One region of the Sporosarcina sp. P3 genome, then DNA from elsewhere that is predicted to be linked to it. Evidence: riboswitches for the same ligand, from Rfam matches in the RefSeq annotation. Region 1 holds a riboswitch; each other region holds the start of a gene.
What was found. Region 1 has a riboswitch for cobalamin ahead of CSV61_RS08115 (ABC transporter substrate-binding protein). Riboswitches for the same ligand answer to the same signal wherever they lie in the genome.

Region 1 (8,123 bases):
CCATTTCCACTGCGTGATCAGCAAACTCCACCAGTTGTTGATGAAGCATGCCGATCGTTTGGCGGTAGATTTCCGTCTCTTTTTCGTAATGCGGCCACTCATCGAGGACTTCATTTGACACGATGACTAGATGAGAGACGATTTCTTTCATTTGCTTTAACGTCTGCAGTAATTGTTCTTGTTTTTGTTCCAGACAGCCTGGTCGTTGAACGCACGGAGCACCTTCTTCGTACCCTTCATACATTTCATTGGCGAGCCACGTAGTGAGGCAATCCCATAATACGAGATCGCCTGGCTTTAGAAGCGGCAACACTTCATGAAGGTTTTTCGGTTGCTCAATTGTGTGCCAATTGGCTTGTTGACGATCTTCTTTATGTTGCTGAATCCGATGCTTCATCTCTTCATCGGCTGCTACACCGGATGCGATGTAGACGAGGCGACTTGCCGTTTGACTCGTCAACAGACGTTCTGCATACGCACTTTTCCCACTGCGCGCACCGCCACTGACGAATGTTAGTGTTGCTTGAACCATTGATCCATCGCCTCCCGCAGTGTATCCATCATCGGTTCGGACTTCATGCCGATCCGTAACCAGCGCCCATCCATCCCGCGGAAGTTTTCAGAGTGACGCAAGACGATGCCTTGTTTCAATAAATCTTGATATAGCTTCTTCGCCTCTTGCTGAGGTTTCATGACGAGGTAGTTTGCCGAAGAATTGAGTACTTCACAGCCATGTGAGCGCAAGAACTGGGTCATCTTCACGCGCTCCATTTGCGCATGTGAAATCGCCTGTTGACGATACGTTTTTTCCTTCAGACATAGTACACCGATTTCAGCAGCGAGTCCGTTGACATGCCAATGGGAAGCTCGTTGCGCAAGCGTGTTGATTCGCTCGGAATGGGCAATTAAATACCCAAGGCGGATGCCAGGAATCGCGTACATTTTCGTCATCGAGCGTACAATTAATACATTCGGATAGTTCGCGACATGCGGAATAAAGGACTTTGATTCATCGACGAAATCAATGAATGCTTCATCTAACACCACATCTGTTGAACTCTTCTTAGCTGCGTCTACAATCGTTAGTAGCTCGTCTTTTGAAGGCAACAAGCCTGTCGGATTATTAGGCGTGCACATATACAGCGCATCCGCTTCAGGTAGTGCTTCCAGAATTTGACGCATAGGTAATAGAAATCCTTCTGTTTCATTCGCTTGAAGCGACACGACCTCTGCATCGTTCACTTCGAGCGTGGCACGGTATTCGGAAAAGGTTGGGTCAATTAGGAGAACTCGCTTTCCACGATAGGTGCCTGCTAACAAAGATAGTATGTCCGCAGCCCCATTGCCTACAAGAACTTGTTGTTCGTCCACTTGATGAAATTCCGCAATTGCCGAACGAAACGGCTGACCGTCTGGATCGGGGTAGCTGTTGAGGGTCGAAATCAACGTAGGCCACGCTTCCACTACGGACGATGGAGGTCCTGCCGGATTGCAGTTCTCACTGAAATCGAGCACTTCATCAGGCATCGAGATATTCATGGATGTATATAATCGTTTACTGTTTGCACCGTGTTCAGGCAATCGCATAGAAAATCCCCCCTATTACTGTGCCGAGTGACCAGAAAGTCCAAGACACGACTTGCATTTGATACGTAGCGGAGCGGATATGTTCTTTATTCGCAATGACTGCCGGGCCTAGTACCGCTCGTTCCGATACGACTCCTCGATATGTACTGCGTCCGCCTAATTGGATATTGAGTTGCCAAGCAGTTGCCGCTTCCAAATAGCCGCTATTCGGGCTCATATGTTTTTTGGCATCGCCTAACCAGCCACTCATTCGCTGTGTAAAAGAATGTCCACCTTCATTCGAAGTGAACAATAGAATAAGCAATCCTGTTATTCTAGAAGGAATCCAGTTAAAAAGATCATCCATATGCGCTGAAATTTTTCCGAATGCACGATAACGCTCATCTTTGTACCCGATCATAGAATCGAGTGTATTGACCGCTTTATACAACCACAGGCCCGGTGCCCCTAGCCAGAATGCCCAAAATAAGGGGGCTGTGATGCCATCAGACGTGTTTTCCGAAACTGTTTCAATCGTCGCACGGGCTATCTCACTCTCATCGAGCTTCTCCGTATCCCTGCCGACAATCCAGCTCAGCTTCTCACGCGCTTCGCTTACATCTCCTATCTTCAACGGCTCATAGACTACGAATGCCGCATCACGCAAACTCTTTTGCGCAAGTCCAGCCGCAATGAGTAGCGCTTCGATTGCGATGCCTGCGATTAGATGCAGACGGTATGCGATACTCACGAGCCAGATGACTAGTAGAAATGTCGTCATGCAAATAAGTAACCATAAAATCGCACCTTTTATTGTCCGCATACGCCCTTTATTTAATAGCTTCGTCAAATTACTGATTGTCGTGCCTAGCCATTTGACTGGATGGGGCCAGTTAGGTGGATCACCAATGAACCGGTCGAGCACCATGCCGATCGCAATCGCTATGAAATGCGCTGGGATCATACGTGCTCACCTACTGCTGCTCGATATGAATGAATAGCCCGCACCGTACAGTCATATACCCCTTTACCGATCAACTTTCCGAGTTGCGTAATCGGTCCAGCGTACGGCAAGTATTCCCCTTGCTGTGTCGATGCGATCAGCAAGCTGTCTGTCGAAGTACCGGTAGCGACCGTGCCGGATTCAGGATCCTTTACTCGCTCATCTTGCAGTGCTTTCACTTTCGCTTCCGTTGCGGTAATCAATGCTTGGACGAATGCTTCTTCACTTAATTCGCCATTAATGAATACCCATGTGTTGATCGTCCCTATGTACGGAATATTTTCACGCTGCCACGACTTCGAAACATCGACCGCGTTTCCGACACCTGCTGTCACTGCCACGACAATCGAGCCAAATGGTCCTTCGTATTCTTCCACTTCAACGTGCTCCGGACTAACCGCCGTCATCATCGCAACTGTATCTGTCAAATGATAGCCTAGCGCACGTAAGTATTCCGTATTCTCGCGTTGTACGTCATCGATCATATAATCTGCACGTACACCTCGATTGACGAATGTCCGGTACCAACCAAGCCCCGCATTATGGACCGCTGAAGAAATGGTCTTCAGTGGTTGGTTGGATTGCAACAATACGTGATCTTCACGAATCTTTACGTCTGCTTTCTTCACACTAAACAGCTCCACCTTTTCTTGCAAGTTCGGCAATAGCGTCATTTGAGGTTTCGGCATTTCAGGGTGAGGCTGCGTTTTGACGCGTGCGTCGTACACATGATGAATTTCTTGTTCCAGTACGACGTCTTGCGGCACACCAATTGATGCTACTTCCCCGTTCTTCAGCAGCAATAAGCGATCACAATAGAGTGCGGCCAAATTGATGTCGTGAAATACTGAGATGACCGTGATCCCCTTCTGTCTCGCTTGATTGCGGATCGTATCGAGCAATTGTTGCTGATGCGCGATGTCTAGATGGTTTGTCGGTTCATCCAATAATAAAATAGGTGCTTGCTGGGCGAGTGCTTGGGCAACGAATACACGTTGTTGCTCACCGCCAGATAATAATTCAATAGCGGTATTTTCATATCGCGTGACGCCTGTATAGTTCATCGCTTCTTGCACTGCTTGCTCGTCTAGCTCCGACCAACTCGAAAAAATCCCCGACTGATACGGATAGCGACCGAGAGCGACAGTGTCTTTGACGCTATGAGAAAACGCATGGGCATGAAGCTGTGGCAAGACGGCTACTTGCTGCGCAAATTGCTTTTGAGTATAGGCGCCCGAAGGTTTACCGGCAATCATGACCTTACCGCTTTGTTTCGGCAAAATTCCCGAGATGATTTTCAATAACGTGGATTTTCCGCTACCATTCGGCCCTAATATTCCAAGAACTTCTCCTTTTTCCACGTGGAACGACACATTTCGCACAATCGGTTCTTTGCCGTAGCCCCCCGAAAGATTGTCCACTTGCAACATCTTCACATCGCCCCTTTTCTACGTTGTTTGTAAAAGATATAAGCAAACACCGGAGCGCCAATGAATGCTGTAATGACACCGACCGGTAATTCAGCCGGTGAAATGATCGTTCGTGCCACGAGATCGCAAATGATCAATAAGGAAGCACCGTTACATAGTGATAACGGCAGAACATGACGGTGATCGGACCCCCATAGCATGCGCGTCATATGAGGGACCACTAGACCGACAAAGCCGATGGTCCCAGACACTGCAACAGCAGAACCCGTTAAGACCGAACCACCTAGCAAAATCATCAATTTACGCTGTTTGACATTGACCCCGAGATGATGTGCGCGTTCTTCACCGAATAATAAAGCGTTCAACTCACGGCGATTGAGCCACAGCATGAAGGAACCGATGATGAAAAACGGCAGTACCATCAGAATATAATTCCAACCGCGCATCGATACGCTACCAAGCAGCCACCCAACGATCTGACGGAGTTCTTCTTGCGTTAACGCGATCATCAGCGACAGCACGGAGCCAAGAAATGAACCGAAAATAATACCTGTTAAAATAATCGTTTCCATTTTCATTGACCGATCGACCATTCGAGCGAAACCGATTACTAGAAACATCGTCACGGCGGCACCGATCATACTAAATACAGGTAAGGTGAATGCGCCCAGAACCGGTAGTGAAATACCAAAAAAGAGTGTGATCACGGCGCCGACAGAGGCACCGGATGACACTCCGAGGGTGTAAGGATCAGCTAATGGGTTTTTCAATAGCCCTTGGAAAGCGGCTCCTGAAATAGCTAGTGATGCACCGACGATTCCCGCCAGCAACACACGGGGCATGCGGATCTTCCACAGTATATTACTTGCGGTCGCATCCGATTGATTCCATAGCGTCTCTATTGGTATTTTCACTGTACCGATCGATACGCCGAGCCAGATGGCCACAAGCAATGTGGCCATCGACACGACATAGGCGAGGGCGGTTTTATTCACCGAATACCTCTGGATAGACTGCTTTTGCAAACAATTCTAATCCGTCAGCTAAACGTGGACCCGTACGGCTTGTGATGTTTTCATCCAGTTGAATAACTTGATCTTCTTTGATCGCAGTAACCGTATCAAATCCGTCACGCGTTTTAATATTTTCTATGACATTCGGAACATAACTATACATAGCCAAAATTACATCCGGATTTTCATCTACAATCGTTTCAGGGCTGATCATGATCCAGCCTTCTTCTGTCACGATGTTTTCAGCGTGGATCATATCTAGGAATTGCTGTGGGAATGTCCCTTTTCCTGGCGTATAAATTTCAGGCGCATCGGAGTTTTCAACAGACACACGTTTCTTGTCCGTAATGTCTGCTGCTTTCTTTTTGATATCTGCCACTTTTGCTTTCATATCTTCGACGATTTGATTGGCTTCTACATTTTTGTCCATGACTTCACCAATCAGTTCAATCACTTCATATGTCTCGTCGAATGACCCTGCATTCTGCACGACGATTACAGGGATGCCTGCTTCGCGAATTTGATTCAATCCTTCTTCACTTGAACCCATCATCATTTCACTTGCGAACACTGCTTCCGGCTCCAATGAAATGACTTTTTCCACGTTAACCGTAAAGTCCCCTACTGTATCAAGCTCCGTTACTTCTTCAGGGTAGTCATCGTTTTCTGTTACCGCGATCACTTGATCTCCTGCATCAATTCCGAATAAAATTTCTGTATTGCTCGGAATTAATGAAATGACAGTTTCCGGCGCTTGTTCAAATGTCATTTCTTCGCCAGTGGCATCCGTCAAGGTGTAGGGATAGCTCGTTGCATCCGTTGATTCTTGTTCCGTGTTCGCTTCTTCGCCAGCTTGATTTTCATCTGCCGGTGTTTCTTCTTTTTCACTGTCGCTTCCGCATGCCGCGAGTAGTAGTACTGCAAGCATTGCCGTTAGCATCAGTTGCCAAAACTTCTTCATGTGTGTTCCTCCTCTAATATGTGTGTTTCATTACGCAAGTCGCAGACATAAAAAAAACCTTCAAAAGTTCGAAGGATGAGGTAGGATGAAGTCAGCGCGTGACTTCTTCCACTGTACCTATCCTCGTAGGTTGCTGCGGAACTTCATTTTCTAAAAAGGCAGGTGACCTGGCTTGTGCATGGCACATACAGTGGCGGGACCGCATCGGATTTGAACCGATTTCGCTTTTCATCTCAAGTTTTGAGAACCTTTTCAGAAGATATGTAATTATGCTTTATTATAGCGATAATAGTCTTGGTTGTACAGGGTAAGGCGGAGATTGAGGAGCGTTTGGGAATAAGGCTCCAGTAAGGAAGCGCATTCCCGGTGGCCTGCGGTGAGCGTCCGCCTGAAACGCAGCGTAACAGTATCTTCTTTTTCCTCTCCACTTTACAAAGACATAAAAAAAGCCAAGCAGGAAATCCGCCTGGCCATGTTCGATATATTACATTCTTTCAGGTGCTTCCACGCCAACCAATTTCAACGCGTTCGCAATCGTCGTTTTTGTTGCTGTAATCAAAGCTAAACGTGCTTCGGAAAGGTCTTTGTTTTCCGGATCCAGCACTTTATTAGCATTGTAGAAACTATGGAATGTAGCTGCTAGTTCTTGGATATATGTCGTCACGCGGTGCGGTGCGCGCATGCGAGCCGAGTCGCTGATTAGTTTCGGGAAATCTCCGAGTTTCTTCAATAGCTCTAGCTCTTTTTCGTCTTGCAATAGCGTGACGTGTTCTGTTGATGCTTCTACGTTTTGCTCTTTTGCCTGACGTAAGATCGAGCAAATACGTGCGTGCGCGTATTGTGCGTAGTAGACAGGGTTTTCATTGGATTTGGATACCGCCAAATCTAAATCGAAGTCCATTTGTGCATCGCCTGAGCGCATCGCAAAGAAGTAACGTACAGCGTCTAAGCCTACTTCTTCCACCAATTCACGTAGTGTGACTGCTTTTCCCGTGCGTTTGCTCATCTTGAATTTTTCTCCGTCTTTATAAAGCTGAACCATTTGTGCCACTTCTACTTCGAGTGTATCGCGGTCATAGCCAAGTGCCTGAATTGCCGCTTTCATACGCGGAATATATCCGTGGTGGTCTGCTCCCCAAATATTGATGAGTTTATCGAATCCGCGGCTTAGCTTGTCTTGGTGATACGCGATATCCGGTGTTAAGTATGTGAATGAACCGTCTTGCTTGATCAGTACACGGTCTTTGTCGTCGCCAAATGTAGTGGAGCGGAACCAAGTGGCACCATCTTCTTCATAGACATGGCCGTTTTCACGAAGTTTAGTAAGTGCGACTTCGATCTTGCCGTTGTTATATAGAGAGGTTTCCGAGAACCAGTTATCGAAATGAACGCGGAAGTCCGCTAAGTCTTTCTTCAGTTTATCCAGTTCGATATTCAATCCGTGCTCACGGAAAAATGCAAGCCGCTCTTCTTCTGGTACATGGACATATTTGTCACCGTATTGTTCGACGAGATCTTTTGCGATCGCGATGATATCCGCACCACGATAGCCGTCTTCTGGCATTTCTTTTTCTAAGCCAAGTGCTTCAAAATACCGAACGTCGATAGATAATGCTAAGTTGTTTATTTGATTACCAGCATCGTTAATATAGTATTCGCGCGCTACGTTATAGCCTGCTTTGTCGAGAATATTACATAGTGAATCTCCAAGTGATGCTCCGCGTGCGTGCCCTAAGTGCAAGTCGCCTGTTGGGTTGGCTGATACGAATTCCACTTGAATTTTCTGTTGTTGTCCACTGTCGGAACGACCGTAGTCAACTCCTTGGTCAAGAACGGATTTCACGATATCCCCGAGACTGTCTGTTTTCAAGCGAATATTGAGGAAGCCGGGTCCAGCGATTTCAATGGTATCAATTGCTGTGCTCGTCGTGTCGAGGTGCTCCAAAATACTTTCCGCAATCGCCCGTGGTGGCTTTTTTGCTAGTTTCGTCAACTGCATAGCGATATTCGCCGCATAGTCGCCGTTTTCTTTACTTCTTGGTGATTCCAGTTTGATTTCTGGAATTTCTGTTCCTTCGACTAGTTGTGCTTTTTCAATTGCTTCGTGCAATGCTACTTTTATTTCATGTTGAATCTGCTCTACTGCATTC
Region 2 (8,123 bases), on a different contig from region 1:
ATCACCGATTTTCGCTATGTATGTCGTCGATGGTGTGAAGCATTCGAAAGAAGTATGTCTCGACTTGCTGAACCTTGGTGGACGCGGGCACAGCTTAGCAATTCATACGGAAATTGATGCAGTGGCTCGTGAATTTGCCATGGAAATGCCGGTTTCACGTATTTTAGTCAACACGATGGCTTCCATTGGTGCAGTTGGCGGAACGACAGGCCTGATGCCGTCGCTCACATTAGGATGCGGAACATTTGGCGGCAATATTACATCCGATAACGTTACAGCTAAGCATTTGCTGAACATTAAGCGGATGGCATACGGTACAAAAGAAGTTCAGTTGCCGAAGCACTCAGAACCTGTGGACAGCTCAAATGATCAGCTTGTTTCCAGTGTAATGAATAATGTATCAGCTTCAACAAACAGCAACATTGATCCGGCATTAGTACAGAACTTAGTCAGTGAAATTGTTAAACAACTTACAAAATAAAACACTAATTGGAGGAATTTATTATGAATAGAGAAGGTACAGCATTAGGAATGGTAGAAACTAAAGGATTAATCGGCGCAATTGAGGCGGCAGACGCAATGGTGAAAGCAGCAAGCGTAAACTTAGTAGGTAAAGTACATGTAGGCGGCGGGATCGTAACTGTTATGGTACGTGGCGACGTAGGCGCAGTAAAAGCAGCAACAGATGCAGGTGCAGCTTCTGCACAACGTGTCGGCGAATTACTTTCTGTTCACGTGATCCCAAGACCACATAATGAATTAGAACTGATGTTACCAAAAAGCGAATAATCACTGCTGACATAGTAGAAAGGCGTGAACTAAATGAATCAGCAATTGATTGAGCAGATTGTCGGAGAGATCCTTGGACAGCTAGGGCAAAGTCCCGTTCAATTGCCGGAACGAGCAGTTCCCATTGCGGTTTCTGCTCGTCACGTACATTTACAGCCTGAACATGTGGAAATATTATTTGGCGCAGGGTATGAATTGACACAGCGGTCCGAGCTTTCACAGCCGGGCCAATTCGCTGCCAATGAAACGGTAATGATTGCGGGACCTAAAAGCAGTATTGAACGTGTACGTATTTTAGGACCTGTCCGCAAAGCGACCCAAGTTGAGGTCAGCTTTACGGATGCAATGAAACTCGGCGTCAAGCCCCCACTTCGGGAATCCGGCAATATTGAAGGATCTGCACCGATTACACTAATTGGACCAAAAGGTAGTGTGCATATAGACCAAGGACTGATTATTGCACAGTCGCATATCCATATGGCCCCTTCAGATGCTGCGCGCTTTGGCGTGGTAGACGGAGAGTATGTCACTGTGGAAGCGGATGGAGTCCGATCTATTTCATTTCGCCATGTACGCATTCGGGTGAATGAGCGATATCGTCTTGAAATGCATATCGATACCGATGAAGCCAATGCAGGTTTCATTACACAGGGGTCAATTGGGCGTCTAGTGAAACCAAATGACGCAAAAGAAACCATACCTATGCAAGCGGTGACGAAAACAACGAAGACACCTGATCCAGTACGTATTCCAGAATCACTTGAATTCACTAAAAAGCTCTTATCGGCTGAAGACGTGGCTGATATTTCGGAAAAGGAAATCGTCGTCAATAAAGGTACAATTGTTACGGCACTAGCAAGAGATACAGCACGAGAACTCGGTAAAACGATAACTAGTAGAAAGTAGAAAAGGTGATTACGCATGCGAATGGGTAGAGTAATTGGCAATGTATGGGCAACCCGTAAAGAGGATGGATTATCAGGATTAAAGCTGTTAATCGTCCAGCCAATTGATGCACACGGCAATAATATACAATCGCATATGGTCGCGGCAGATCGGATTGGAGCAGGGGTTGGAGACGAGGTACTCATTACGAGTGGTGGTTCTTCACGCTTTATTTTGCCGAAAGAAAACCCGATCCCAATCGACGCGGTCATTATTGGTATTATCGATTCAACAGAAGTAAAGAGAGGTGATATACATGAGTCAAGCGATCGGAATGATTGAGACAAAAGGATTGATTGGATCGATTGAAGCAGCAGATGCAATGGTAAAGGCATCTAACGTGGAGTTGGTATCACAAGAGATGGTAGATGGTGGTATCGTCACGGTCATCGTTCAGGGGGATGTCGGAGCAGTTCAGGCAGCTGTGGATGCAGGTCGTGATGCAGCAGCGCGTGTTGGAGAGTTGCTAGGTGCGCATGTGATCCCGCGTCCTGATGATTCAGTATATGGCATGGTGAAGCCGCTAGTGCCAACTACTCCAGAAATTCCAAAAGTAAAGAAAGCGGTAGAAGTGAAGAAGACGCCGAAGAAAGACTGAGGGCGGATAACTAATGAGCGCTTGTGTTACGTGATAGAGCGGTCAAAGCATGACTATGAGCGGATATCTACGTATATGAGCGGTTACACGCAAGGTATGATCGGATAATCATTTCTTATGAGCACTTACGAAGTTTTATTGAGCGAAAACTCATTGATCATATTGAAATCTATAGAAAGGAGTGGTTTCCATGGCTTTCAAACGACATAAAATTGCAGTCATCGGAGCGGGTCATACAGGTGCGACTGCTGCATTGATGGCAGCGCAGAAGGAATTAGGGGACATCGTATTGGTCGATATTCCAGACCTCTCCAATCCTACCAAAGGTAAAGCACTGGATCTCCTTCAGACAAGTCCTGTGCAACAGTTCAATTCCCGTATTACAGGCACTTCAAATTACGAGGATATTGAAGGCGCTGCAATGGTGATCATTACAGCCGGCGTCGCGCGGAAACCAGGTATGAGTCGTGATGATTTAGTTGCGACCAATGCGAAGATTATGCGTTCTGTTTCTGAACAAGTGAAGCGTTACGCACCAGACAGCGTGGTGTTGATTTTAAGTAACCCGGTAGATGCGATGACATATGTTTGCTATAAAACAACCGGTTTTCCTAAAAACCGCGTAATCGGTCAATCGGGTGTGCTGGATACTGCCCGTTTTAATACGTTCATCTCGGAAGAATTGAATATTTCCGTAGAAGATATTTCCGGCTTTGTCCTTGGTGGACATGGTGATGATATGGTTCCACTTGTGCGTTATTCTTACGCTGGAGGCATTCCATTGGATAAAATCATTTCGAATGAACGATTGGAAGCAATTGTGGAGCGTACTCGAAAAGGCGGCGGCGAGATCGTCTCGTTGTTAGGTAATGGTAGCGCGTATTACGCACCTGCGGCGGCTTTGGTGGAGATGGCGGAAGCAATTATAAAAGATAAGAAACGAATTATGCCATCTATCGCTTATTTAGAAGGCGAATATGGATATCAAAATATTTATTTAGGCGTTCCTACTGTTTTAGGTGGAAATGGGATCGAGAGTGTAATTGAACTCCCATTAACAGCGGAAGAACAAACAGCTCTCGATCATTCAGCTGACTCTGTCAAAGCAGTGATCGACATTTGCGAAAAGCAAATGTCTTAATCACTATTGATCTCTCTAAGTCGTAACGAGGACTTAGGGAGATATTTTTCTATAGAAAGAAGTATTTCGGAGTGCATTTCATTCATTGAATGATAGAGAAGTCATATGTTCATTTAAAAAATTCACAATAGTTAATAGAGAATTATAATTTCTTTATTTACTTATAATTTTATTTGTGATACAATAAACAGAATTAACTGAATTATGAAATATGCCTTTACTATATATAATCGGAAACATATAAAGAATGTTCTCTCCTATGACCTTTGAATGTAAGCGCTACCATTTTTTATAAAGGCAAAGGACATATTCTTTTATATCCCGACAAGGCATATACTAAGAAAAATACAAATCCAGGAGGTAATTTTAATGCAAAACAACCACTATCAAAACAATTCAACACTACCAGAGCAAAATGAGACGTTTTATTTGATCACAGGTTACTCAGAGAATGGTTTCATCCATGGGATTACGTGGGAAGAAGCGTATGTTCAAGGATTGGCGGAGTGCGGCTGTCTATGCGAACAACAACTAATGTAAGTAATGAAGAAAGCTCGATACAGGGTGCCTAGCAAAAACGATTGTGGATGGACTCACAGTAGTTTTGTGCATAGGTACCCTGTTAAGTTATGCCTTGCTTCTAAATAAAACAAACGCTACCACCCTCTATGTTATCCATGATAAAATGAATTCAATCAAATAAACGAGTTTGCACGATGCGTTGGTACCTATCAAGGTATAAAAGGGAATCCGTAAACCGGAGCTGTCCCCGCAACTGTACACACGGACGACCGTTAGAATTAGCCACTATGGAGACATGGGAAGGCACTAACGGAAGGATGAAGTGAAGCCAGGAGACCTGCCACGTTTCGTAATAGCAACACTTTCTTCGGGGGTTGAGGAGTGGGAGCAAAAAAGGTATCTGTCTCTATGTTTTTTGCGTGGAGTATATTCAAACTACCTGAATTTGTTTCCTCATTCACAACTATTGCAATCATCTTGCCGAAGAGGCGGAATGATTGTTTTTTGTTGTTTACGAAAGGAGACCGCAACATGAGAGTATATGAACAGACAAGAGAACATTTACATGAATATGCGTTGTTGCAGATATTGTATAAGCAAGCAGAACAACAACGTGGAAGACCCGTGTATTCAGGATTTCATCAAGTAGTAAGGAAATTGTTACAGGACGGGTTATACGGTCAATGGATTTATAACTATTCAGTAAGTGAAATCAAATGGCTTGGCTTACAGATTGTAGCGGAACGTGATCAACTGATTTCTTCTGAGCAGTTGCAGCAATATATGAATGAATTTGTCACGTCCGATTATGACGATAAAAGGTTAGGACTGCCTCAGGAAAGACTCATGCTCATAGCTATGGCCGCCATGCAAAATGAAACTGTCCAGCGCTTGCAAAAAGTACAGGAAGCATATTGGATACTGAGTCATGGCTATGTGACTTTGCCAGCTGAAATTATGTCCTTCTTCGGAAAGTCATTCTATCAGCGAAAGACGGGAGTTCGGCAATATGCTATGGATATTGCCGACAGTAGAATTGCATCATTTTTATCAAGTAAGGTAAAAGAAAAGCATATACGTATACCCGATTATTTTATGGAACAAGTAAAAGCATGCAGCTCTTGGAGTTTATTTGATGCTGAACAAGTAGAACGCACTTTTGGATGCCCACTTGGCAATTTTAACTTTGAGCGATTCTCTCGTGTCGCTGACGTTTCTTCTATTGCACATAAAAAGGTTTCTGCCATCGGTTTAATGAAGCGACTACTTGGAAGTGAGGGTGTTGTAGTGCATTTTCATAATCATGAACAACAAGAAAAGGCAGTGCTACATTCGTATATTCAATTACCACATGTTATGCGGGAAAAAGAATTGGTACGTACTTGTACCATACTTGTACGTTTGCTAAATGGCATTGAGAGTATATGGGGACGTACTATACAAATTGAAGTGGTAGGATGGGAAACCGCAATAGCTGACCAGCAAATTGGTTTACATTCAAAAAAGGCTACCCAGTTTATTGAAAGGGTAGCCCGAGAAATAAACTGCTACTTGGAGGCGGCATCCTGTCAAAGCGGAATGAAAACACCTCTACGTAAAGCAGCTACAGTCAAGCCTCGTTCGATAAACCAGGCAACCAAACAACAGCAAATCGCGATGATTGACCGAATAACTGCAGAACAGCGACATACTGATCGAGGTGGATCTGTCACGCTAGGAAAGTCTGCCACCATTGAAACAGCAGAACTGTTGCAACTACTTATAAAGGCATGGAGCGGTAGAATTCCAGAAGTCCGACTTATCTGAAACCTCTCTATTGTAGTGGAAACTAAAGTAACGTAAACTTAGTAGGAGTAGCAGTTTCCATTCGAGGTGAGACAAGTGTTTCAATTTGATACATTAGGACATGAAATGGTAACGGAATTATCGAATCTGATACGACAGCAAGTGATTTTAACGGATCGAAGAGGCTTTATTCAAGCGAGCACAGAACCAGCTCGAATCAACCAGTTCCATGAAGGAGCACTGCTAAGCATGCGTCAGAAAATGGTGCTTCGCATGGGGGATGACGAAGTAGGGCGTCTACATGGGGTCCGTAGGGGAATCGTCTTGCCGATTATCATTGCAGATGAACCGATTGCCGTACTAGGCGTAACGGGCGATCCAGACGATATTCACCCGCAGGCACAGCTGATTTTACGCGTAGCAGAACTGTTCATTCAAGATTCCATGAAACGAAAGCAGAAGGATGAAAAAGTGCGTGATGTGGAGTTTTTCGTCTTTGACTGGCTGACAGGAAAGAAGAAAGATGAACGGTTTATGGAGCGGGGGGTTCTGCTCGGAATCGACGTTACACTCTATCGTCAAGTGGTGGTACTAGAAGTACTGGATTTATTGGAACAGTTTACAGTCGAAGAGATAGAGACATTTGCGTCGATTCAAAACATCCATCCTTCCATGAAGATGATCCGCTGGGCACAAAATAAAATTTTATTATTATTACCTGAAATGAATCAGCAAACAGTAAAAAACGAGTTAGAGTTCTTATTGCTTCATATAAAACGGCGCAAGAAAGTACGGGTGGTCGCAGGTATAGGAGCATCCACACATTATTTCGACTTAGCTAAATCATTTGCGCAAGCAGAACGAGCTGTTCATGCTACAAAGGAATCGGGTGATATTGTCTTTGAGCATGAACTGCGTCTGGAAATTGTATTGCAGAGTATTCCCGATGTAGTAAAGCAGGAATTTTTAAAGCGCACAGTTGCACCACTGAAGGATCATCAAGACTTGCTGGATAATTTGACGGTATGGTTTGAAGAAGACCAGTCAATGCAAAATACCGCGCAGCGTCTGCATATCCACAAAAATACATGGTCTTATCGTCTGCAAAAGGTCGAGCAGTTAACAGGATTATCTGTGTCCAGTACGCATGATGTCTTTCTACTATACTTGGCTTTGCGTTTAATGGAAGAGCAGTCGTTTAGTAAGGAATAAGTGGTAAATTGCTTCGCTTCCGATAGGGGAATCGAAGCTTTTCTTATTGGATTGGGCAACAGGTTATTTTTTTCAGTTTTATGTCTTATTCATGGTAGGATTAATCTGTGTCTCATCCCAAGGGTGTCAGGAGGATTGTTTTGAACAGAATCAGAAACATTACAACATGGCAGTGGATCTTGTTTTTGATCGTAGCAATTTGCTGTCTCGGTTCCATTGCCTTTGTCAATCAAAATCATTCATTCTATGACCGACCGATCGCTAAGGTGATCGATACAACAATAAAGGAAGAAACTAGCGTAACCGATATGCATGGCAATGAAGATACGCTATTTGTCCAGCAGATCGTAGCTAGGATTATGAACGGCGAAGAAAAAGGGCAAGATGTCCAGTTGGTCAATGAGTATTCCTCTTCTGGTGCGTACGATCAGCAGTACCATATAGGAAATGAAGTATTTATTTCCATTGATTCCAAAGTTGGAGAGCAACTAGCAGGCAGTATTACAGACGTAAAACGTGATAAATACGTACTAGTCGTTGCGTGGATATTCGTCTTTACACTACTAATTGTCGGGCATAAGCAAGGGCTATTAGCGATAGTAGGTTTTGTGTTGAATGTCTTGGTACTATCATTCGCTTTAGATATTTATGTGAAATATTACGAGGTCAGTTTACTTGTAGTTTGCGGATTTTGTATCCTGTTATTCACCACCATTTCACTCCTGCTCGTTAGTGGCCGCACTGAAAAAACGTATGCGGCAATTGTAGCTACGCTTGTCGCAACAGTCATATCTCTTTCCATTACATCTCTGGTCATATGGATTACATCGGGGAACGGGCTGCGTTACGAGGAAATGCAGTTTTTGACGCGTCCTTATCATACCATCTTTATGGTAGGGCTATTTATCGGATCGCTCGGTGCAATCATGGATGTGGCCATTACGATGTCGTCTTCGATGTTTGCATTATATGAAAGAGATCACACGATATCTGTTAAAGCGCTGAGAGCATCTGGCCTAGATATTGGCAAAGACATTATGGGGACTATTACAAGCATTCTATTTTTTGCTTACATCAGTGGATCCATCCCTATGTTGATCCTTTATTTGAAAAATGCTTCTCCCGTAGGCT
Region 3 (8,123 bases), on a different contig from region 1:
AGTAGTTATTATTGAACTGGTGTAATTCCAACACTTCGAGGGTGTGTCTGTCACGCACAGCACACCCTTTTATTACAACTACGAGATTTATACGACATAAAAGCTGAGTGTTATGATCCGCGAGTAATCGACTGGTCTAGCTCTACGTACCTCATCTGAGATGTCGGCATGAGCACCCGGCATTTTCGTTTTCAAAGGCGCATTCCTTAGATGAGGTACGCGCTTTTTTTTTATACATAAGAATAATTGATTACATAGAGCTTATATTGATCCATAGCAACAGCTAAGAGGAGGAATCTAAATGAAGGAAATAGCGTCGATGCACCAGGTAGAGTTCTCTTACGATATGGAGGATGAAGACTCTTCACCTGAGTCAACTAAGGCATTGAATAATGCGTCTTTCACTTTGTATGAAGGAGAATGGCTGGCAGTTGTAGGACATAACGGTTCTGGTAAGTCGACGCTAGCAAAGCTGTTGATTGGCTTGATGTTTCCTTCATCAGGTGAAGTACATCTCTTCTCGGAACGATTATCAGAAGAAAATCTTTGGGAAACACGTTCACGTATGGGTATTGTCTTTCAAAACCCCGATAATCAGTTTGTCGGATCTACGGTACAGGATGACGTAGCTTTCGCACTAGAAAATAACGGTGTACCATACGACATGATGGTAAAACGTGTTCAAGAGGCTTTAGAACAAGTGAAGATGACGGATTACATTAATCATGAGCCACATCATCTATCAGGCGGTCAGAAGCAGCGTGTAGCGATTGCAGGCGCATTAGCATTGCATCCCGAGCTACTTATTTTGGATGAAGCCACTTCCATGTTGGATCCGAAAGGACGTGAAGAGGTCATTGAGATCGTCAAGAAGTTGCGATCGGAAATTGGTTTGACTGTGTTATCCATTACACATGATTTAGAAGAAGTATTATTGGCAGATCGTATATTGGTAATGAATGAAGGACAAGTATTGATGGTAGGTACACCACAGGAAATTTTCCGCCAAGGTACTGAGCTCGAAAAGATTGGGCTCGATCTGCCTTTTGCTTTACGCGTTTCTGAGTTAGTAAGAGCAGCTGGCGTAGAGTTGCAAGGCAATCATATGACAGAAGAAGAGTTGGTGAATGAATTGTGGACATTTCACTTCAGCAAGTAGGATACTTATACGCTAAAGATTCACCGTTTGAGAAACGTGCTTTGCACGACGTGACAGCTACGATCCCTTCAGGCTCTTATACATCAATTATTGGTCATACGGGCTCAGGGAAGTCGACTCTATTGCTTCATTTGAATGGGTTGCTAAAGCCGTCTGAAGGTATCGTCCAAATAGGTGACACGATGATTACTGCCCAAACTAAAGGTAAGCAGATGAAGGAAGTACGGCACCAAGTAGGGATTGTGTTTCAGTTCCCTGAACATCAGTTATTTGAAGAAACAGTTGAAAAAGATATCATGTTCGGTCCCATAAATTTTGGTGTGCCGAAAGAAGAAGCAAGAGCTCGCGCACATGAATTAGTGAAACTGTTAGGTCTGCCGGATGATGTGTTGCAGAAGTCTCCTTTCGAACTGTCAGGAGGTCAAATGCGGCGCGTTGCGATTGCAGGTGTCTTGGCGTTCAAGCCATCTGTCTTGGTCCTTGACGAGCCTACAGCGGGGTTGGATCCTAAAGGTCGTAAGGAGATTATGGAGTTATTCCATCATTTGCATAAGACGGAGAGTCTAACGACCATTCTTGTGACCCATAGTATGGAAGATGCGGCACGTTACAGTGATCGAATCCTGGTGATGCATGAGGGGACAGCCGTGATGGAAGGGACGCCTGAAGAAATATATAGTATGGAAGACGAGCTTCATTCATTTCGACTCAGCATCCCGCGTTCCGTGCGTTTTCAGCGTGAGATTGAAAAGATGAGTGGTCAACGTTTCGATCGTATTGCACTTACGGAAGACATATTGGCACAAGAATTAGCAAAAGCTATTGCAAGAAAAGAGGAGCGGCCATGTTAGAAAAAATGATTATAGGCCGTTTTATTCCAGGTACATCCATTGTGCATCGTATGGATCCTCGTTCCAAATTGCTCTTTGTCTTTCTGTTTGTAGTAGCGGTATTCTTGGCTAATAACGTTGTGTCCTATGCCATTTTGCTTGGCTTCACAGCATTTGTTATTGCACTTGCCCGAATTAGACCGTACTTTTTGATTAATGGATTAAAACCAGTCATTTTTTTGATCATTTTTACTCTTCTATTACATATTTTCTTTACACGCGAAGGACCTATTATATTTGAATGGAAGTTTATCAAAATATATGAAGAGGGATTGCGAATGGGTATATTTATATCCATCCGATTTTTAGTTCTTGTTTTGATTACGACAGTATTGACACTAACCACTTCACCGATCTCGATTACGGATGGATTGGAAACGTTGCTCAATCCTTTTAAAAAGCTGAAATTGCCAGTACATGAGTTGGCATTGATGATGTCCATATCACTACGTTTTATTCCAACCTTGATGGATGAAACGGATAAAATTTTAAAGGCACAATTAGCTAGAGGGTCTGATTTAAGTACCGGTTCCATCAAAGAACGGGTGCAGGCAGTCATTCCGTTGCTTGTCCCACTATTTGTTAGTGCGTTTAAGCGTGCGGAAGATTTGGCGATCGCTATGGAAGTGCGTGGCTACCGTGGTGGAGAAGGTCGCACAAGGTTCCGTCAGCTGTCTTGGCACATAAGGGATACTGCTGTTCTGATCACGTTTGTGCTATTAGTAGGTGTATTGCTGTGGGTGAGGAAGTGAATAAATTGAAACGAATGAAAGCAACTGTTTCGTATGACGGGACGTATTTTGCCGGCTATCAATCGCAACCAAACATGCGGACAGTTCAAGCTGAGATTGATAAAGCCCTTGTTAAATTGCATAAAAACCCGACATCACACGCGGTAGCAAGCGGACGAACCGATGCCGGTGTTCATGCGTTAGGTCAGGTCATTCATTTTGACACACCTCTTGATTTAGGTGATCGTTGGCTGATGGCATTGAATGTATTGCTACCTAAGGACATTCGTATAACTGCGATTGAACAGGTGTCTAAAGACTTTCACGCCCGTTACGGTGCAAAAGGCAAAACGTATCGATATAAATGGTCCTATGGAGAATTGCAAAGTCCATTCGAACGTAATTTTGCTGTTCATTTAGGTAGATGGAATCCGGATATAGAACGAATGAAGGCAGGTGCTGCCTATTTAATCGGTACACATGACTTTACAAGTTTCTGTTCGGCGAAGACCGCTACTTCGAATAAAGTCCGCACGATCCGAAAACTAACACTTGAACGGCATCAGGACGAACTAGTTCTTGAAGTGGAAGGAGATGGATTTCTTTACAATATGGTTCGTACGATTGCTGGTGCTTTGTTAGCAGTCGGCATTGGTTGGGACGAGCCTGAAGATATCCAAAAAATACTCGAGGCGAAAGATCGCCAAAGAGCAGGGAAAACTGCGGCGGCACACGGTTTGTACTTACTAGAAGTCACATATTGAAGTCATGGCAACTAATCCTGGCGTATACATAAAAACGCTTGACTTTATTGGCAATAAAGGATAACATGATAAATGGTATTTCAATAACCCCACAAACAAGCCCCGGAAGTTTATTTGTGTTTAGGGATAGAGAAAACAGGGAACAGATTTGATATTTTAGGAGGAAATACAATATGCGCACAACATTCATGGCTAAAGGTCACGAAGTCGAACGTAAATGGCTAGTTGTCGACGCTGAAGGACAAACGCTTGGTCGTCTTGCTTCAGAAGTTGCAACTCTTTTACGCGGTAAACATAAACCAACGTTTACACCACATGTTGATACAGGCGATCACGTCATCATCATCAACGCTGAAAAAATCCAATTGACTGGTAACAAGTTGAAAGATAAAATGTACTACCGTCACTCTGGTTACACAGGTAGCATCAAGTCACGTACTGCTCTAGAAATGCGTACAAACTACCCTGTAAAAATGCTTGAACTTGCGATTAAAGGAATGCTTCCAAACGGTCCTCTAGGTCGTCAAACAATCAAGAAATTACACGTATTTGCTGGTCCAGAACATCAGCATGCAGCACAAAAACCAGAAGCTTTCGAGCTTCGCGGTTAATTAAGAGGAGGAAACCCACTTGGCACAAGTACAATATATCGGCACTGGCCGTCGTAAAAGTTCAGTAGCTCGTGTACGTCTAATTCCTGGCGAAGGCAAAATTGTCGTCAATAATCGTGACGTAGAAGACTACGTACCATTCGAAACACTTCGTGAAATCATTAAACAACCACTAGTTACAACGGAAACACTTGGAAGCTACGATATCCACGTTAACGTTCACGGTGGAGGTTACACAGGTCAAGCAGGCGCAATCCGTCACGGCGTTGCTCGTGCATTGCTTACTGTAGATCCTGATTTCCGTGCAGCACTTAAATCAGCAGGATTCCTAACACGTGATCCACGTATGAAGGAACGTAAAAAATATGGTCTTCGCGGCGCTCGTCGTGCACCTCAGTTCTCAAAACGTTAATATTGATTTCATATCAACCTTTACAACCTCTTTCCGAGTTTTTGGAAAGAGGTTTTTTAGAGTTTTAAATTTCTTCCCGTAATTAACACTGTAGTCTATCCTAATAGTTCATAACCCACTAATTCAAGTAGTGAGTAGTTTGTAAATGTATAGCTATGCTTGACTTTGACTGCGATATTCTAAAATGTAAAGATTTACTGAATGCCTCTAGCTTGCGATCATGGTTGCACTGAGGACGAGTTTTCTTGAGAATAGAAAACAAAGAAATTCAGAAAGAAGAGATAGTCTATCAGAAGGGTATAGAAAATAAACCAAAGTAGGTTTGTAGATTAGAAGATTATGTGTTATATTTATGAAAATTAAATAAACTAATTTAAATAAGTGCTCACATTGTGAGTTAAAAGGGAAACTAGTGAAATTCTAGTACAGCCCCCGCTACTGTAAATGCTGATGAAATTACAATACCACTGAGAAATTGGGAAGGTGTAAGAGTAAAGTGAAGCTTGAGTCAGGAAACCTGCTTATTTAAATGACACTTTACTTTTCGGTGGGAGAAGTATGGGCGGGACAATAATATTAATTGTTTTTTTTAGTATGACTTCTAATATACTTTCACGTGCCTACACTCCCCTGAAAAGGAGTGTAGGCATTTTTATTTGGAGGGAAATCATGAAAAAGGGAAAAATTTATGTCGTCGGCTTTGGTCCCGGTGCTACTGAACATATTACGGGACGGGCATTAGACGCACTGCAAGCAAGTGATTATATTATTGGTTATAAAACGTATGTAGAGCTGATTAAGCATTTGGTAACGGCGAAGTCTATTGTCAGCACAGGAATGACTGAAGAAGTTTCACGTGCACAAGATGCTGTTAAGAAAGCGGAGGCAGGCGGTATTGTCTCAGTAATTTCCAGTGGTGATTCAGGTGCGTATGGCATGGCTGGATTAGTGTATGAGGTGCTGGTCGAAAAGGGCTGGACTGAAGCAGAGGGAATTGATGTAGAAATCGTTCCAGGTATTTCAGCTATTAACTCATGTGCAAGCTTACTGGGTGCACCTGTTATGCATGATTCTTGTACGATCAGTTTGAGTGACCATCTGACACCATGGACTGTTATCGAAAAACGTATTGAAGCTGCCGGGATGGCGGATTTTGTCATTGCTTTATACAATCCAAAGAGCGGACGCCGGACGCGTCAAATTGTAGAAGCACAGAATATCTTACTAAAATATCGCTCCCCTGATACGCCTGTAGGCCTGGTGAAAAGTGCGTATCGTGAAAACCAGCGTATTGTCCTAACGACATTATCGGAAATGCTTGAGCATGATATTGGAATGCTGACGACTGTCATTATCGGTAACTCTTCCACTTTCTTTTATGATGGAAAGATTATTACACCGCGCGGTTACCAACGTAAATATACGTTGGGAGAAGGTAAACAAAGTTTAAAACCGCATCAGCGTTTGAAAAAGGAAGCAGAACCATGGGCGCTTGATCAGGAAACCGGAGAGGCGCGGTCAGGATATGAGGAAATCATAAGTAAGGTGCCCGAGCAGGCTCCTGTGCAAGAACCAGAGCCAAAAGAAAAGGTTCAGTCAATGGATATGGCATTAAAGGCTTTATCTATGGTTTCAGAAGAAGAAGTGGAAAACCCATTTTTGGTGAGGCAGCCGATCGAGAATATATTTGAATTTTCCGTTTCGCCTGGTGTTGCTAATAAAATGATCACAGCAGAACAGATGCTGGTTTTAGCTGAAGTCGTTGGTGAGAAAGGCACATTGGAATATACACCGGATCATCGTTTTATTGTAAAAGTTACAACAGATAATCCTGAAGCGATTGTTGAAAAACTTGAAAACGAACGCTTTACAGTCATGCCGGCAGGGGAAGTCTTAAAAGTTAAAGCGTGTGATTTTTGTTACGGAGAAAAGGCGGATTCTATCCCATATGCGGAAGAAATCGCAGCAAAGTTTGAAGGGATGAAGCTTCCAAAGCAGTTGCATGTCGGGTTCAATGGTTGCGGCATGGCATGTTATCGCCCTGTGTTTGACGACATTGGAATTGTTTACCGAAAGAAAAAGTTTGATTTATTTATTGGAGCGAAACCGGTTGGCCGTACTGCTCATGCTGCCCAGCCAATCGCTGAGGGAATTGAACCGGATAATTTAATCCCGTTGGTCACCAAAATTATAGAAGAATATGAACAAAATGCACACCCTAACGAACGTTTCTTTAAGTATTTTAAACGTGTTAAAAAAGTACTGAACTATGACTATTACGACATGAGCTGCAAGATTGAAGTAGAGCCGGCGCCTTGCGGGGATTAGGAGGAAGTTATGATTTTATTTTTAGCAGGTACCAGCGATGCAAGGGCCTTAGCCATTCATTTGCAGAGTCTCGGCCACTCCCTGATCGCCACAGTAGTAACCGATTCTGCTGCAGAAAGTTTAAAAGCAAATGATATCGCGTATCAGGTGGGCAGGTTAACGGCGGATGATATGGAGGAGCTGATTCGAAAGCATGAGATGACTTGTGTTGTGGATGCCAGTCATCCTTATGCGGAGGAAGCTTCGAAAACGGCTATGAAAGCGGCTAAGGCATGCGGTGTTCCATATATTCGCTATGAACGTCCGAAGGAAAAGTTTGTTTCTCCACTGATTACGGAAGTTGAAAGTTATGAAGAGGCCGCCAAGCTGGCTCAAACACATAAAGGAACGGTTATGTTGACTACGGGAAGTAAGACGCTGGAAGTGTTTGCGGACTATTTATTGCGTGATGAAATTCGCTTGATCTGCAGAATGCTCCCAAACATAGGGAACATGGAAAAGTGCGATAAGTTAGGAATCAAACAAAAGGATATTATCGCAATACAAGGACCGTTTTCTGAATCACTGAATAAGTCGTTATGCGAGCAATACGACGTGACGTTAATGATCACCAAGGAAAGCGGAAAAGTAGGATCTGTGGATGAGAAAATTACCGCCGCCTTGGAACTGGAAATACCAGTTATTTTGATTAAACGACCAAAGCTTCAATATGATAATTTTTGTACGTCTTTTGAAAAAGTTACCCAACTATTAGGAGGTTTAATACTTGAAAAATCCAAACATGAACTTTAATACGAAATTCACACCACTAACTGTAGATCCAGATAAAATTTATGATCACAGTTTCTCAATTATCAAAGAAGAGATGGGAGAACACCCATTTACAGATGAGCAGTGGATGGTAGTTCGGCGCGTAATTCACGCTTCAGCGGATTTTGAGTTAGGACGCAGCATGATTTTCACACCTGACGCACTCGAGGCGGGAATCCAATCAATTTTAGCAGGACGTCACGTAGTAGTAGACGTACAAATGATAGAGAGTGGTTCAGGCCGCAAACGATTCCAGAAGCATGGCAGCGACTTACATTGTTACATTGCGGATGAGGATGTCGCAAAGGAAGCGAAAGTTCAAGGTACAACACGTGCGATTATATCGATGCAAAAAGCAACTCGTTTGCACGAAGGCGGAATATATGCCATCGGTAATGCACCCACTGCATTGTTAGAG
Region 4 (8,123 bases), on a different contig from region 1:
ACAACACGCAAAGGAACCATTGGACGTAATTTTAATGGACAATTCAATATTACATTCTTAGGAGCAAGAGGGTTCTTTGAAAAGAAGAAGTTCAACCTCTACGCGGGCGCAGGTGCTCTTGGTGGTACTATGAGTGACTTTGCAGGTGATAACTTTGATCACTCTAATGTAGACTTCATAAATGGTGGCGGTATAGAATTACGACAATATGGCGACGGAGCTATTTCATCAAACCATGTCCCACGTGGCACGCCAAAATGGGGATCTGAGTTTAAGAAGAATTCGGTCCATTATGCGAACCGTTCGCTAGTAGCATGGTATACACCCGCTGTTATGTCATGGTGGCATAATTACGTAGATTTAGACCCCACGTACAAAGATGAATACGGAGATCCCTTATTACGTATTACGAATCGTTACACGGATCATGATCGGAATATGGCCAAATTCGGGATTGAAAAATGTAGTGAAATCATGAAAGAAATGGGTGCTGATATCGTCGATGAAGATGAAGTGCCTGAAGAGTTCGATCATATCTATTCAGGTGGTCATTATGCGGGCGGAATTATTATGGGTGCCGACCCCGAAACGTCCGCAGTGAATAACTATCTTCAAATGTGGGAAATGGATAACTTATTCGTAGTAGGCGGTTCAGCGTTCCCTCAATTCGGAGGCCATCATCCCACTTCAACCATTGGTGCATTGGCATATCGTGCAGCTGAAGGTGTAGAGAAGTATTTAAAAGAAGGCGGGCAGCTTGCGGAAGCGAAGCAACAAACTTTAAACGCATAACGAGCTAAGCAGCCGGATCGATATCGGCTGCTTTTCGATCTATACTTCCTATGGTTTACACAGTATACAAAAAGTCGTGTATGTTATTTTTTTGGCGAGGCTTGCATCAACAACTTGTCATCGAATTTTTACTTGAAAACCACCTGAATGTATAGTGCTAGTAAAGCTCATCTATCCTAGAATATAAAAGTTCGGATTAGCAATGTAACACTGCTGTCCGAACTTTATTACCGCATATTAGAAGCAACAACGCCTAAGCGATCACGTTCAATAGCACTAAGATTCGCGCAAAATGCCGACAGCAACCAGACACGACAAACGCGTGCATATTGGCTTGTGTGACATAATAGACAATTTGTTTAACCTCCTGTTTTTTGGCGGACTGCGCAAAGTTATCCATTAAAATAACATCCATGTCTTCAAAAGTTCCTTGAGATAATTTCGCTAATTTCTGCATAGAATAAACGAGATATACCGCAATATCAGCGACAGCCAAACCTTTCTCGGCATCTTTCAAAGAAAACAGATCTCAAGATCGCTACTCTACGTCTTCCGTGTTCCCTCACTGATCTTCATTACGTGAAAGACCAATAACATTTGCTTTTCTACTTAGCTATTTCAATAAATTATTACCAATATATCCACGAGCACCCGCAACAGCTACAACCAATTTCTCTTCTATCCCCTCCCTCCTACGTAAACAGTTAAATTAGCCTGTACACAGAATTTTTAAGCCTATCTATTACTAAATACTATTTTCAAGCAGCAGTCTTTGCTTTTTATAGTAAAAGTACTTATACTAAATAAGAACGGTGAAAACTGGATATGTTTTTTTAGTTTTCATTCTGTATATAAGGATAGGAGTACGATAAATGAAGGCACGGATTATGAAAGCTTTCCTCGAAGAAGTTCATGAAAAAAGTATGAAGTTCACAATGGATGATCTAGCCAAAAGACTAGGTATCAGCAAACGTACATTATACGAACACTTTTCTTCCAAAACGGAAATTTTAGATGCGTTGATTAACTCAACATTACAAGAGTTCGACGAAAAAACCGATATAATTATGAAGGACGAGGAACTACATCTCGTAGATAAGATTAAGAAAGTCATTACGGTCATACCGAAGTACAATGACTTTTATAACTGGCAAATACTTGATCAAATGAGAAAAACACATCCCGCACAATGGGAACGAGTGCACGCTGCACTCCATGAATGGGATGAACTTCGTGAATTAATTGAACAAGGAATTCATGAAGGGATCATTGCAGATCAAAACGTAGAGTTGCTTATGAAGTTGATTATAGATGCAACGAACTCTACACTTGATCGAAAGTTTTTCTATGAAAATCGCATGACGGTTACCGAAGCATTAGATTCTATAGTAGATATCCTATTGTTCGGATTCATTAAGAAACGTGATGACTAAATAAACTAATAAAACAAAAGAAGTTTTACTGTTTTACAATAAATCGAAAGCGAGATGGAATTATGAGCCTCCACGCATGTGAGGTAACGAATGAAAATTGGCAGGAAGTTGCCTATTTATCCGTACATGAAAACCAAAAGAACTTTATTGAAAGCAATTCATTTTCACTAGCACAATCTCAATTTGAACCAGAATGGAAGTCCATTGGCTTATATGATGGAGAAGAATTAGTCGGTTATGCGATGCACGGTCGTGAAGCGGATGGCAACGTATGGCTTGATCGTTTTATGATAGATCAGCATCACCAAGGTAAAGGTTATGCTAGCAGATTTCTTAAACTTCTCCTTACGAGAATGGAAGAAAAGTATCAATGCGACAAGATTTTTTTAAGTATTTATCCAAGTAATAAAGCCGCACAGCATGTATATGAAAAGTTCGGTTTTAGGTTAAATGGTAAAATTGATGATGTGGGTGAATTCCCTTGTCTTATTATGGAACTTGATCTACAAAGGAGCCCTGTGCAATGAGTTCTTCTTCACCCAAATTCAATCAATTGGATACTGAGCCTGTAGGACGTATCTTTTTACGTTATTTAATACCGTCAACTGTCGGTATGTTACTAATGGCCATCAACATTGTGGCAGATGGCATTATGGTCGGTAATCGATTGGGTGCAGAAGCATTAGCGGGAGTCGGAATTTCGGCTCCCGTTTATACTATCTTTTTTGCTATTTCTTTGTGGATTGGTATAGGCGCCGCTACGAAATACTCTATGGCGATGGGTGCCAAAGATGTGCAAAAAGCTCGTTCGATTTTCACACATGCGATCGTCTCTATTTTCTTATTCACCACTATAATAGGCTTGACCGCCTTTATTTTTAGAGATCCGCTAGCGTATGCGTTAGGAGCGAATACGACCACTTTCCCTTATGTATCACAATACTTATTTGTGATTTTACTGTTTGGTTTTATCTTTACTGTAGAAAACACGTTTAGCATTTTCGTGCGCAATGATGGAGCACCGAACCTTTCAATGGCCGGGTTAATTGTAACGTCCGTCGTGAACATCATCTTGAATTATGTGTTTTTATTCATTCTAGATTATGGCGTCGCCGGTGCTGCAAGTGCTACAATTATCGCTTCCTTTTTGGGCATGTTAGTACTAGTCACCCACTTTTTTAAGAAAAACAATAATTTAAAACTAATTCGCTTACGATTCAATAGAAAGCTATTCCTAGCTATTCTATTCATTGGTTTTCCGAGCTTCCTTTCCGAGTTGGGAATCTCTTTTTTTACTATTACGCACAATATTGCATTCGAACGGATGGCTGGTACGGAAGGCGTTGCGGCGTTCTCTATTTTGAACTATGTGCACAGTGTTATGCTGATGCTATTCCTAGGAATGGGCGGCGCGATTCAGCCGCTGATCAGTTATTATCAAGGCTCTGGTAATCGAGCACGGATGAAGGAAACTGTAAAAAAGGCCACTCTTACTGTCATGATCGCGGGCGCTGTGTTTTTCCTTGTCGGCCAATTCGCAGCAGGGCCTATCGTATCGATTTTCGGAGACTTCCCACAAGCCGTTAGAGATTTGGCTACTACTGGAATTAACCTGTTCTTCTTCGCTTATTTGTTCACAGGTACGAACTTTGTCATGATGACCTATTATCAGTCTGTCGGCAATGTACGGATGGCTACTTGGATCACCGCGTCACGTGAAATCATCGTCATGTTAATTTTCCTAATGATTTTACCACGCATTTTCGGATTAAATGGTATTTGGTTGTCCATTCCTGCTTCTGAGCTTGTCGTATTTATTAGTGTGTATTTACATCAAAGGAGCGCTACTCGACATTCGTTCATCCACTAAACATTGATCTATAGAACGGGACGGTAAGACCGACATTCCAAGCGGTGCGTTCCGTCGAATTAGTGTCATTCCGTGTTGTAGTAGCAGTGTAACATTATTTTTGTTCATTTCATAAATAAGCGTGATATACTGAAAGAGCAACTGAATATCGTGTTAGAGATAGGTGCGTTTATTTTTCTTAAACGCTTAAAAGGGAAATCGGTGAAAAACCGATGCTGTCCCGCAACTGTGAGTTGGAGTATAATTCGTTACCACTGTTTTACCGCAAGGGAAATGGGAAGGTGGATTATACGATGAAGACGAGCCAGGAGACCTGCCTAGATCAGTACACACCAATACCCTACGCGGATAGGAGGTGTCAAGTGCGGCTTATGAAAAATCATACACAAGCCGACGTACGAAAAAACGGAATCAGGACATTCATTAGGTGGCTTCGATACAGTTTCTATCGATCCAACGTAGATGTATTTCCTGCCGAACCGTTTACTTCGTCATGGCTTCCCACTTAACATCCTTCCAAGCATTTACCGGACGGATGTTTTTTTATGTCAACGAACCAATACACACACGATGAGGAGAATGATTCATGCACAATCAAACAATTGATGACTTTACAAACTTACTAAAAGATACACTGATGTCGGACCGAGTGAGCACTCACTCCACCCCCCTCTCTTTACTAGTAAAAGATATAAAAAAACAGATTTTCGAAGATCAGGCGAATAACACTGCAGAAAAAATTGTGCAACTAGCTAATTTGGATAAAGCATATCAAATTGTGGTTACTGAATTGGTAGGTAGTAACTAATTCATAGTAAAATCCCCCTGACTTAGATGTGTCAGGGGGATCACTTGGTTATAAAGAATCTTTGATTACACGTTTATAGTTCAATACGGATAGCAAGCCAAATATAGAATATAGTACCGTGTAGATGAACATCACAATAATCGTAGGTGCTAACATTTCCGTACCGAATAGGAACCAGCCGGATTTCACAGCAAAATAGCTGTGTAAAAGACCGACGACCAATGGAATGCCGAAATTAAATAGCTGCTTTCGTTGAACCCCTTTAAGTAAATCCGTTTGTGTAAAGCCGAGTTTACGAAGAATAGTGTAGTTCGATTTTTCATCTTCACTTTCGTCCATCTGTTTAAAGTATAGTATACAGCCAGACGTAATAAGGAAGGCGAGACCGAGGAATCCCACGATGAACATGATCATGCCCGCACCTTGCATTTGTTCAGTTCTTTCCTCAAACTTCGATTCATGTCCTGCCCAGTCGTTTATTCCCAACACACTAAATAATTCATTTGCTTTTTCTAGATCATTTTCATTGTCTATATCCACTCCATGATACTCTGTAAATTCAGATGTTATAGACGGATCTTTATCTTTATTCATCTTCCCGAATACTTGATCATCCACCACTGCGACAACGAAAGCATAGGTCACACGCGTTGGAAGGACAGCTGTTTTTTCTATCCCTTTCAGTGTTAGATCATACATATGCTCTTTGCCTCGAAATACGATTTGCTGGTCTGTTTGAAATTTCATGAAATTTTCCGTCAAGCTATCGAAGTTAATGAAGAGTACTTCCTTCTCTGCTACATCTATTTCCGACAATCCTTCATCACTAATGACAATCATTTCTGTGTCGGTATAACTCATATTTTGACTCTCCCCACCAGGAATAGATAGCACTCTCAATAAATCCACAGGTGTAGTCAATAGATCAACAGCTGTCTCAGTATAAGAAATATTTTTACTTTCAAGTGCCTGTGTAAATTCCTTTGCACGTGTAGTATCAGGAATAGTGAAGTCGGCCGGAATAGTTCGCTCTACGGTCTTCTCTACTGAGTAGTATGATATATAACTTAACGACAGTAACGCTATGGATAGCGCAGATAATGAAGTAATAATCATTAATAGAAAGGAATTTGATTTCATTCGAAACATAATTGAAGAGAGAGACAGCACGTCGTTAACGTTCAGATACCCCCCTTTATGTTTACGAATCAGATTAAAGATAAAGCTGACCGAGCCTTTATAGAACAAATAGGTTCCCATGATTACTGAAGCTAGTATGATGATCATGACCAGAAATAGCTGATCACCAAGGAACACACTACTAAACAATCGGGATGATAAATAATAGCCGAATACAATGAGTAGAATACCCAACACACCGATGACCGCCTGGAATACTGTCATCTTTTTGACCCGCTGTTGCGTCACAGTCGTTACACGGAACAAAGATAATATACTTTGCCGTTTAATGAATAGCGCATTCATGATCAAAATTAATACGAAGATTGCCGCAAACACAATCAATGTCCGAACCAAAGCTTCTGAAGAGAAACGTAAGGTTGCAACATCCGTTACACCAGTGACCTTAAATAAAATGAGCATGAGTAATCGTGACATCGAAAATCCTAAGAATAGCCCGATAACGAGAGAACCTACGTATAATACAAAATTCTCTACACTTAAAATACGGAAAACAGTTCCTTTTGTCATCCCGATCAATTGGAATAATCCAATCTCTTTACTGCGTCGTTTAATGAATAGATTGTTAGCATATAGCAAGAATACAGACACGATCACAATCAGAAAAACTGAACCTGATTTAATAGCTGCAGCACCTTTCACTCCTCCTGTTGCATCGTCCAATGCCGGATCGAATTGCAACGTGACAAATGAAAAATACAAACCTACGCTAAAAACCAAGGCAAAGATATACACATAATAATGTTTAAGGTTTTTCTTGATATTGCGGAAAATCAGTTGATTAAGCGTCATGTTGCACACCACCCAACACACCTTGCGTTTTGATGATGTCAGTAAAGAATTCGTTACGCGTCTGATCTCCTTTATTTAGTTGCGTGTAGATTTGTCCATCTTTGATGAACACCACACGTTCACTAAAACTTGCGGCGAGAGGATCGTGAGTCACCATGACAATAGAAGCATTCCTCTTCCTATTGAGATCACTTAGTTTGTTCAACAAATCGGATGCCGCTTTTGAATCGAGAGCGCCTGTCGGTTCATCCGCAAAAATAATGCTCGGATCATGGATGAATGCTCGTGCTGCAGACGTCCTTTGCTTTTGCCCACCTGAAATTTCGTTCGGGTATTTGGCAGCAATTTCGGAAATCCCCAATTCCTCCGCCACTGCATGAAATTTTTCATCGGCTAGTTTTCTAGAAACTTTCTGCACCGATAGCGGAAGCAGTATATTTTCTTTTACTGTTAGCGTATCGAGTAGATTATAGTCCTGAAAGATGAAGCCGAGATGACGTTTTCGGAATTCTGCCATTTGCTTCTCTTTCATCTCGTTGAGGTTCTGCCCTTCTATGTTGATCGTTCCTTGGCTGACGCGATCAATAGAAGAAAGGACATTTAACAAAGTCGTTTTCCCCGAACCCGATGCTCCCATGATGCTGACGAATTCACCTTTTTGTACTTCAAGGTCCAGTGCACGTAATACTTCCTGTTTATTGAATGTATTGCCGTATGTTTTATAGACTTTCATTGCTTGTAAAATCACCATATCCATCACTCCTTGTTCATTCTATCTTAATCAATGTATAGAATTTTCTCCTGCCTTTAATATGACAATTTTAAAAAGCATGTGACGATGCTGTCACATGCTTTTACATACGTGTCATACGAATCATTTCGTTTTCTTTCGCAAAAACCAGCGACAACCGAGTACCTTTCCCTACTGTCGACTCTACTTCCATCGTAATCAACAAGGATTCTGCAACTTGTTTTGCCAAGTACAGCCCCATTCCTGTAGCGGCATGATTTGGATGGTTTGCTGTACCAGTAAAGCCTTTATCGAATATACGAGATACGTCTCTTGGCGCGATTCCCTGCCCAAAATCTTCAATCGATAACGTGGTGATGCCATTCTGGCTAGTACACCGAATACGTACGTCCGAATCCTCACTGTATTTCACTGCATTCGTCAGTAATTGTCTACTAATGAAGCCAAGCCATTTGGCATCGGTCAGTACGTCTATTG

Region 2: linked by a shared signal. The riboswitch ahead of CSV61_RS05605 (ribonucleotide reductase N-terminal alpha domain-containing protein) and the one ahead of CSV61_RS08115 (ABC transporter substrate-binding protein) in region 1 are both predicted to bind cobalamin.
Region 3: linked by a shared signal. The riboswitch ahead of cobJ (precorrin-3B C(17)-methyltransferase) and the one ahead of CSV61_RS08115 (ABC transporter substrate-binding protein) in region 1 are both predicted to bind cobalamin.
Region 4: linked by a shared signal. The riboswitch ahead of CSV61_RS14335 (hypothetical protein) and the one ahead of CSV61_RS08115 (ABC transporter substrate-binding protein) in region 1 are both predicted to bind cobalamin.

Annotation. Positions count from the first base shown of each region.
Region 1 is NZ_PDZE01000005.1:113,549-121,671, reverse strand. Features, by position in the region: gene CSV61_RS08140 (bifunctional adenosylcobinamide kinase/adenosylcobinamide-phosphate guanylyltransferase) at 1-532, opposite strand, end outside; gene cobD (threonine-phosphate decarboxylase CobD) at 514-1,587, opposite strand; gene cbiB (adenosylcobinamide-phosphate synthase CbiB) at 1,574-2,527, opposite strand; gene CSV61_RS08125 (adenosylcobinamide amidohydrolase) at 2,527-3,999, opposite strand; gene CSV61_RS08120 (FecCD family ABC transporter permease) at 4,002-4,994, opposite strand; gene CSV61_RS08115 (ABC transporter substrate-binding protein) at 4,987-5,973, opposite strand; cobalamin riboswitch at 6,114-6,240, opposite strand; gene argS (arginine--tRNA ligase) at 6,458-8,123, opposite strand, start outside; gene CSV61_RS08105 (YwiB family protein) at 8,122-8,123, opposite strand, start outside.
Region 2 is NZ_PDZE01000003.1:263,560-271,682, reverse strand. Features, by position in the region: gene CSV61_RS05635 (aldehyde dehydrogenase family protein) at 1-481, shown strand, start outside; gene CSV61_RS05630 (BMC domain-containing protein) at 505-789, shown strand; gene pduL (phosphate propanoyltransferase) at 823-1,695, shown strand; gene CSV61_RS05620 (EutN/CcmL family microcompartment protein) at 1,711-2,016, shown strand; gene CSV61_RS05615 (BMC domain-containing protein) at 1,991-2,332, shown strand; gene mdh (malate dehydrogenase) at 2,523-3,473, shown strand; gene CSV61_RS16705 (hypothetical protein) at 3,843-4,013, shown strand; cobalamin riboswitch at 4,179-4,353, shown strand; gene CSV61_RS05605 (ribonucleotide reductase N-terminal alpha domain-containing protein) at 4,527-5,801, shown strand; gene CSV61_RS05600 (CdaR family transcriptional regulator) at 5,877-6,992, shown strand; gene CSV61_RS05595 (YibE/F family protein) at 7,127-8,123, shown strand, end outside.
Region 3 is NZ_PDZE01000003.1:119,573-127,695, reverse strand. Features, by position in the region: gene rplQ (50S ribosomal protein L17) at 1-25, shown strand, start outside; gene CSV61_RS04900 (energy-coupling factor ABC transporter ATP-binding protein) at 302-1,159, shown strand; gene CSV61_RS04895 (energy-coupling factor ABC transporter ATP-binding protein) at 1,135-2,010, shown strand; gene CSV61_RS04890 (energy-coupling factor transporter transmembrane component T family protein) at 2,004-2,801, shown strand; gene truA (tRNA pseudouridine(38-40) synthase TruA) at 2,807-3,544, shown strand; gene rplM (50S ribosomal protein L13) at 3,718-4,155, shown strand; gene rpsI (30S ribosomal protein S9) at 4,175-4,567, shown strand; cobalamin riboswitch at 4,930-5,106, shown strand; gene cobJ (precorrin-3B C(17)-methyltransferase) at 5,237-6,895, shown strand; gene cobK (precorrin-6A reductase) at 6,905-7,687, shown strand; gene CSV61_RS04860 (precorrin-8X methylmutase) at 7,677-8,123, shown strand, end outside.
Region 4 is NZ_PDZE01000014.1:11,592-19,714, reverse strand. Features, by position in the region: gene CSV61_RS14360 (GMC family oxidoreductase) at 1-792, shown strand, start outside; gene CSV61_RS14355 (hypothetical protein) at 1,046-1,309, opposite strand; gene CSV61_RS14350 (TetR/AcrR family transcriptional regulator) at 1,665-2,225, shown strand; gene CSV61_RS14345 (GNAT family N-acetyltransferase) at 2,288-2,752, shown strand; gene CSV61_RS14340 (MATE family efflux transporter) at 2,749-4,095, shown strand; cobalamin riboswitch at 4,240-4,430, shown strand; gene CSV61_RS14335 (hypothetical protein) at 4,682-4,903, shown strand; gene CSV61_RS14330 (FtsX-like permease family protein) at 4,952-6,895, opposite strand; gene CSV61_RS14325 (ABC transporter ATP-binding protein) at 6,885-7,646, opposite strand; gene CSV61_RS14320 (sensor histidine kinase) at 7,750-8,123, opposite strand, start outside.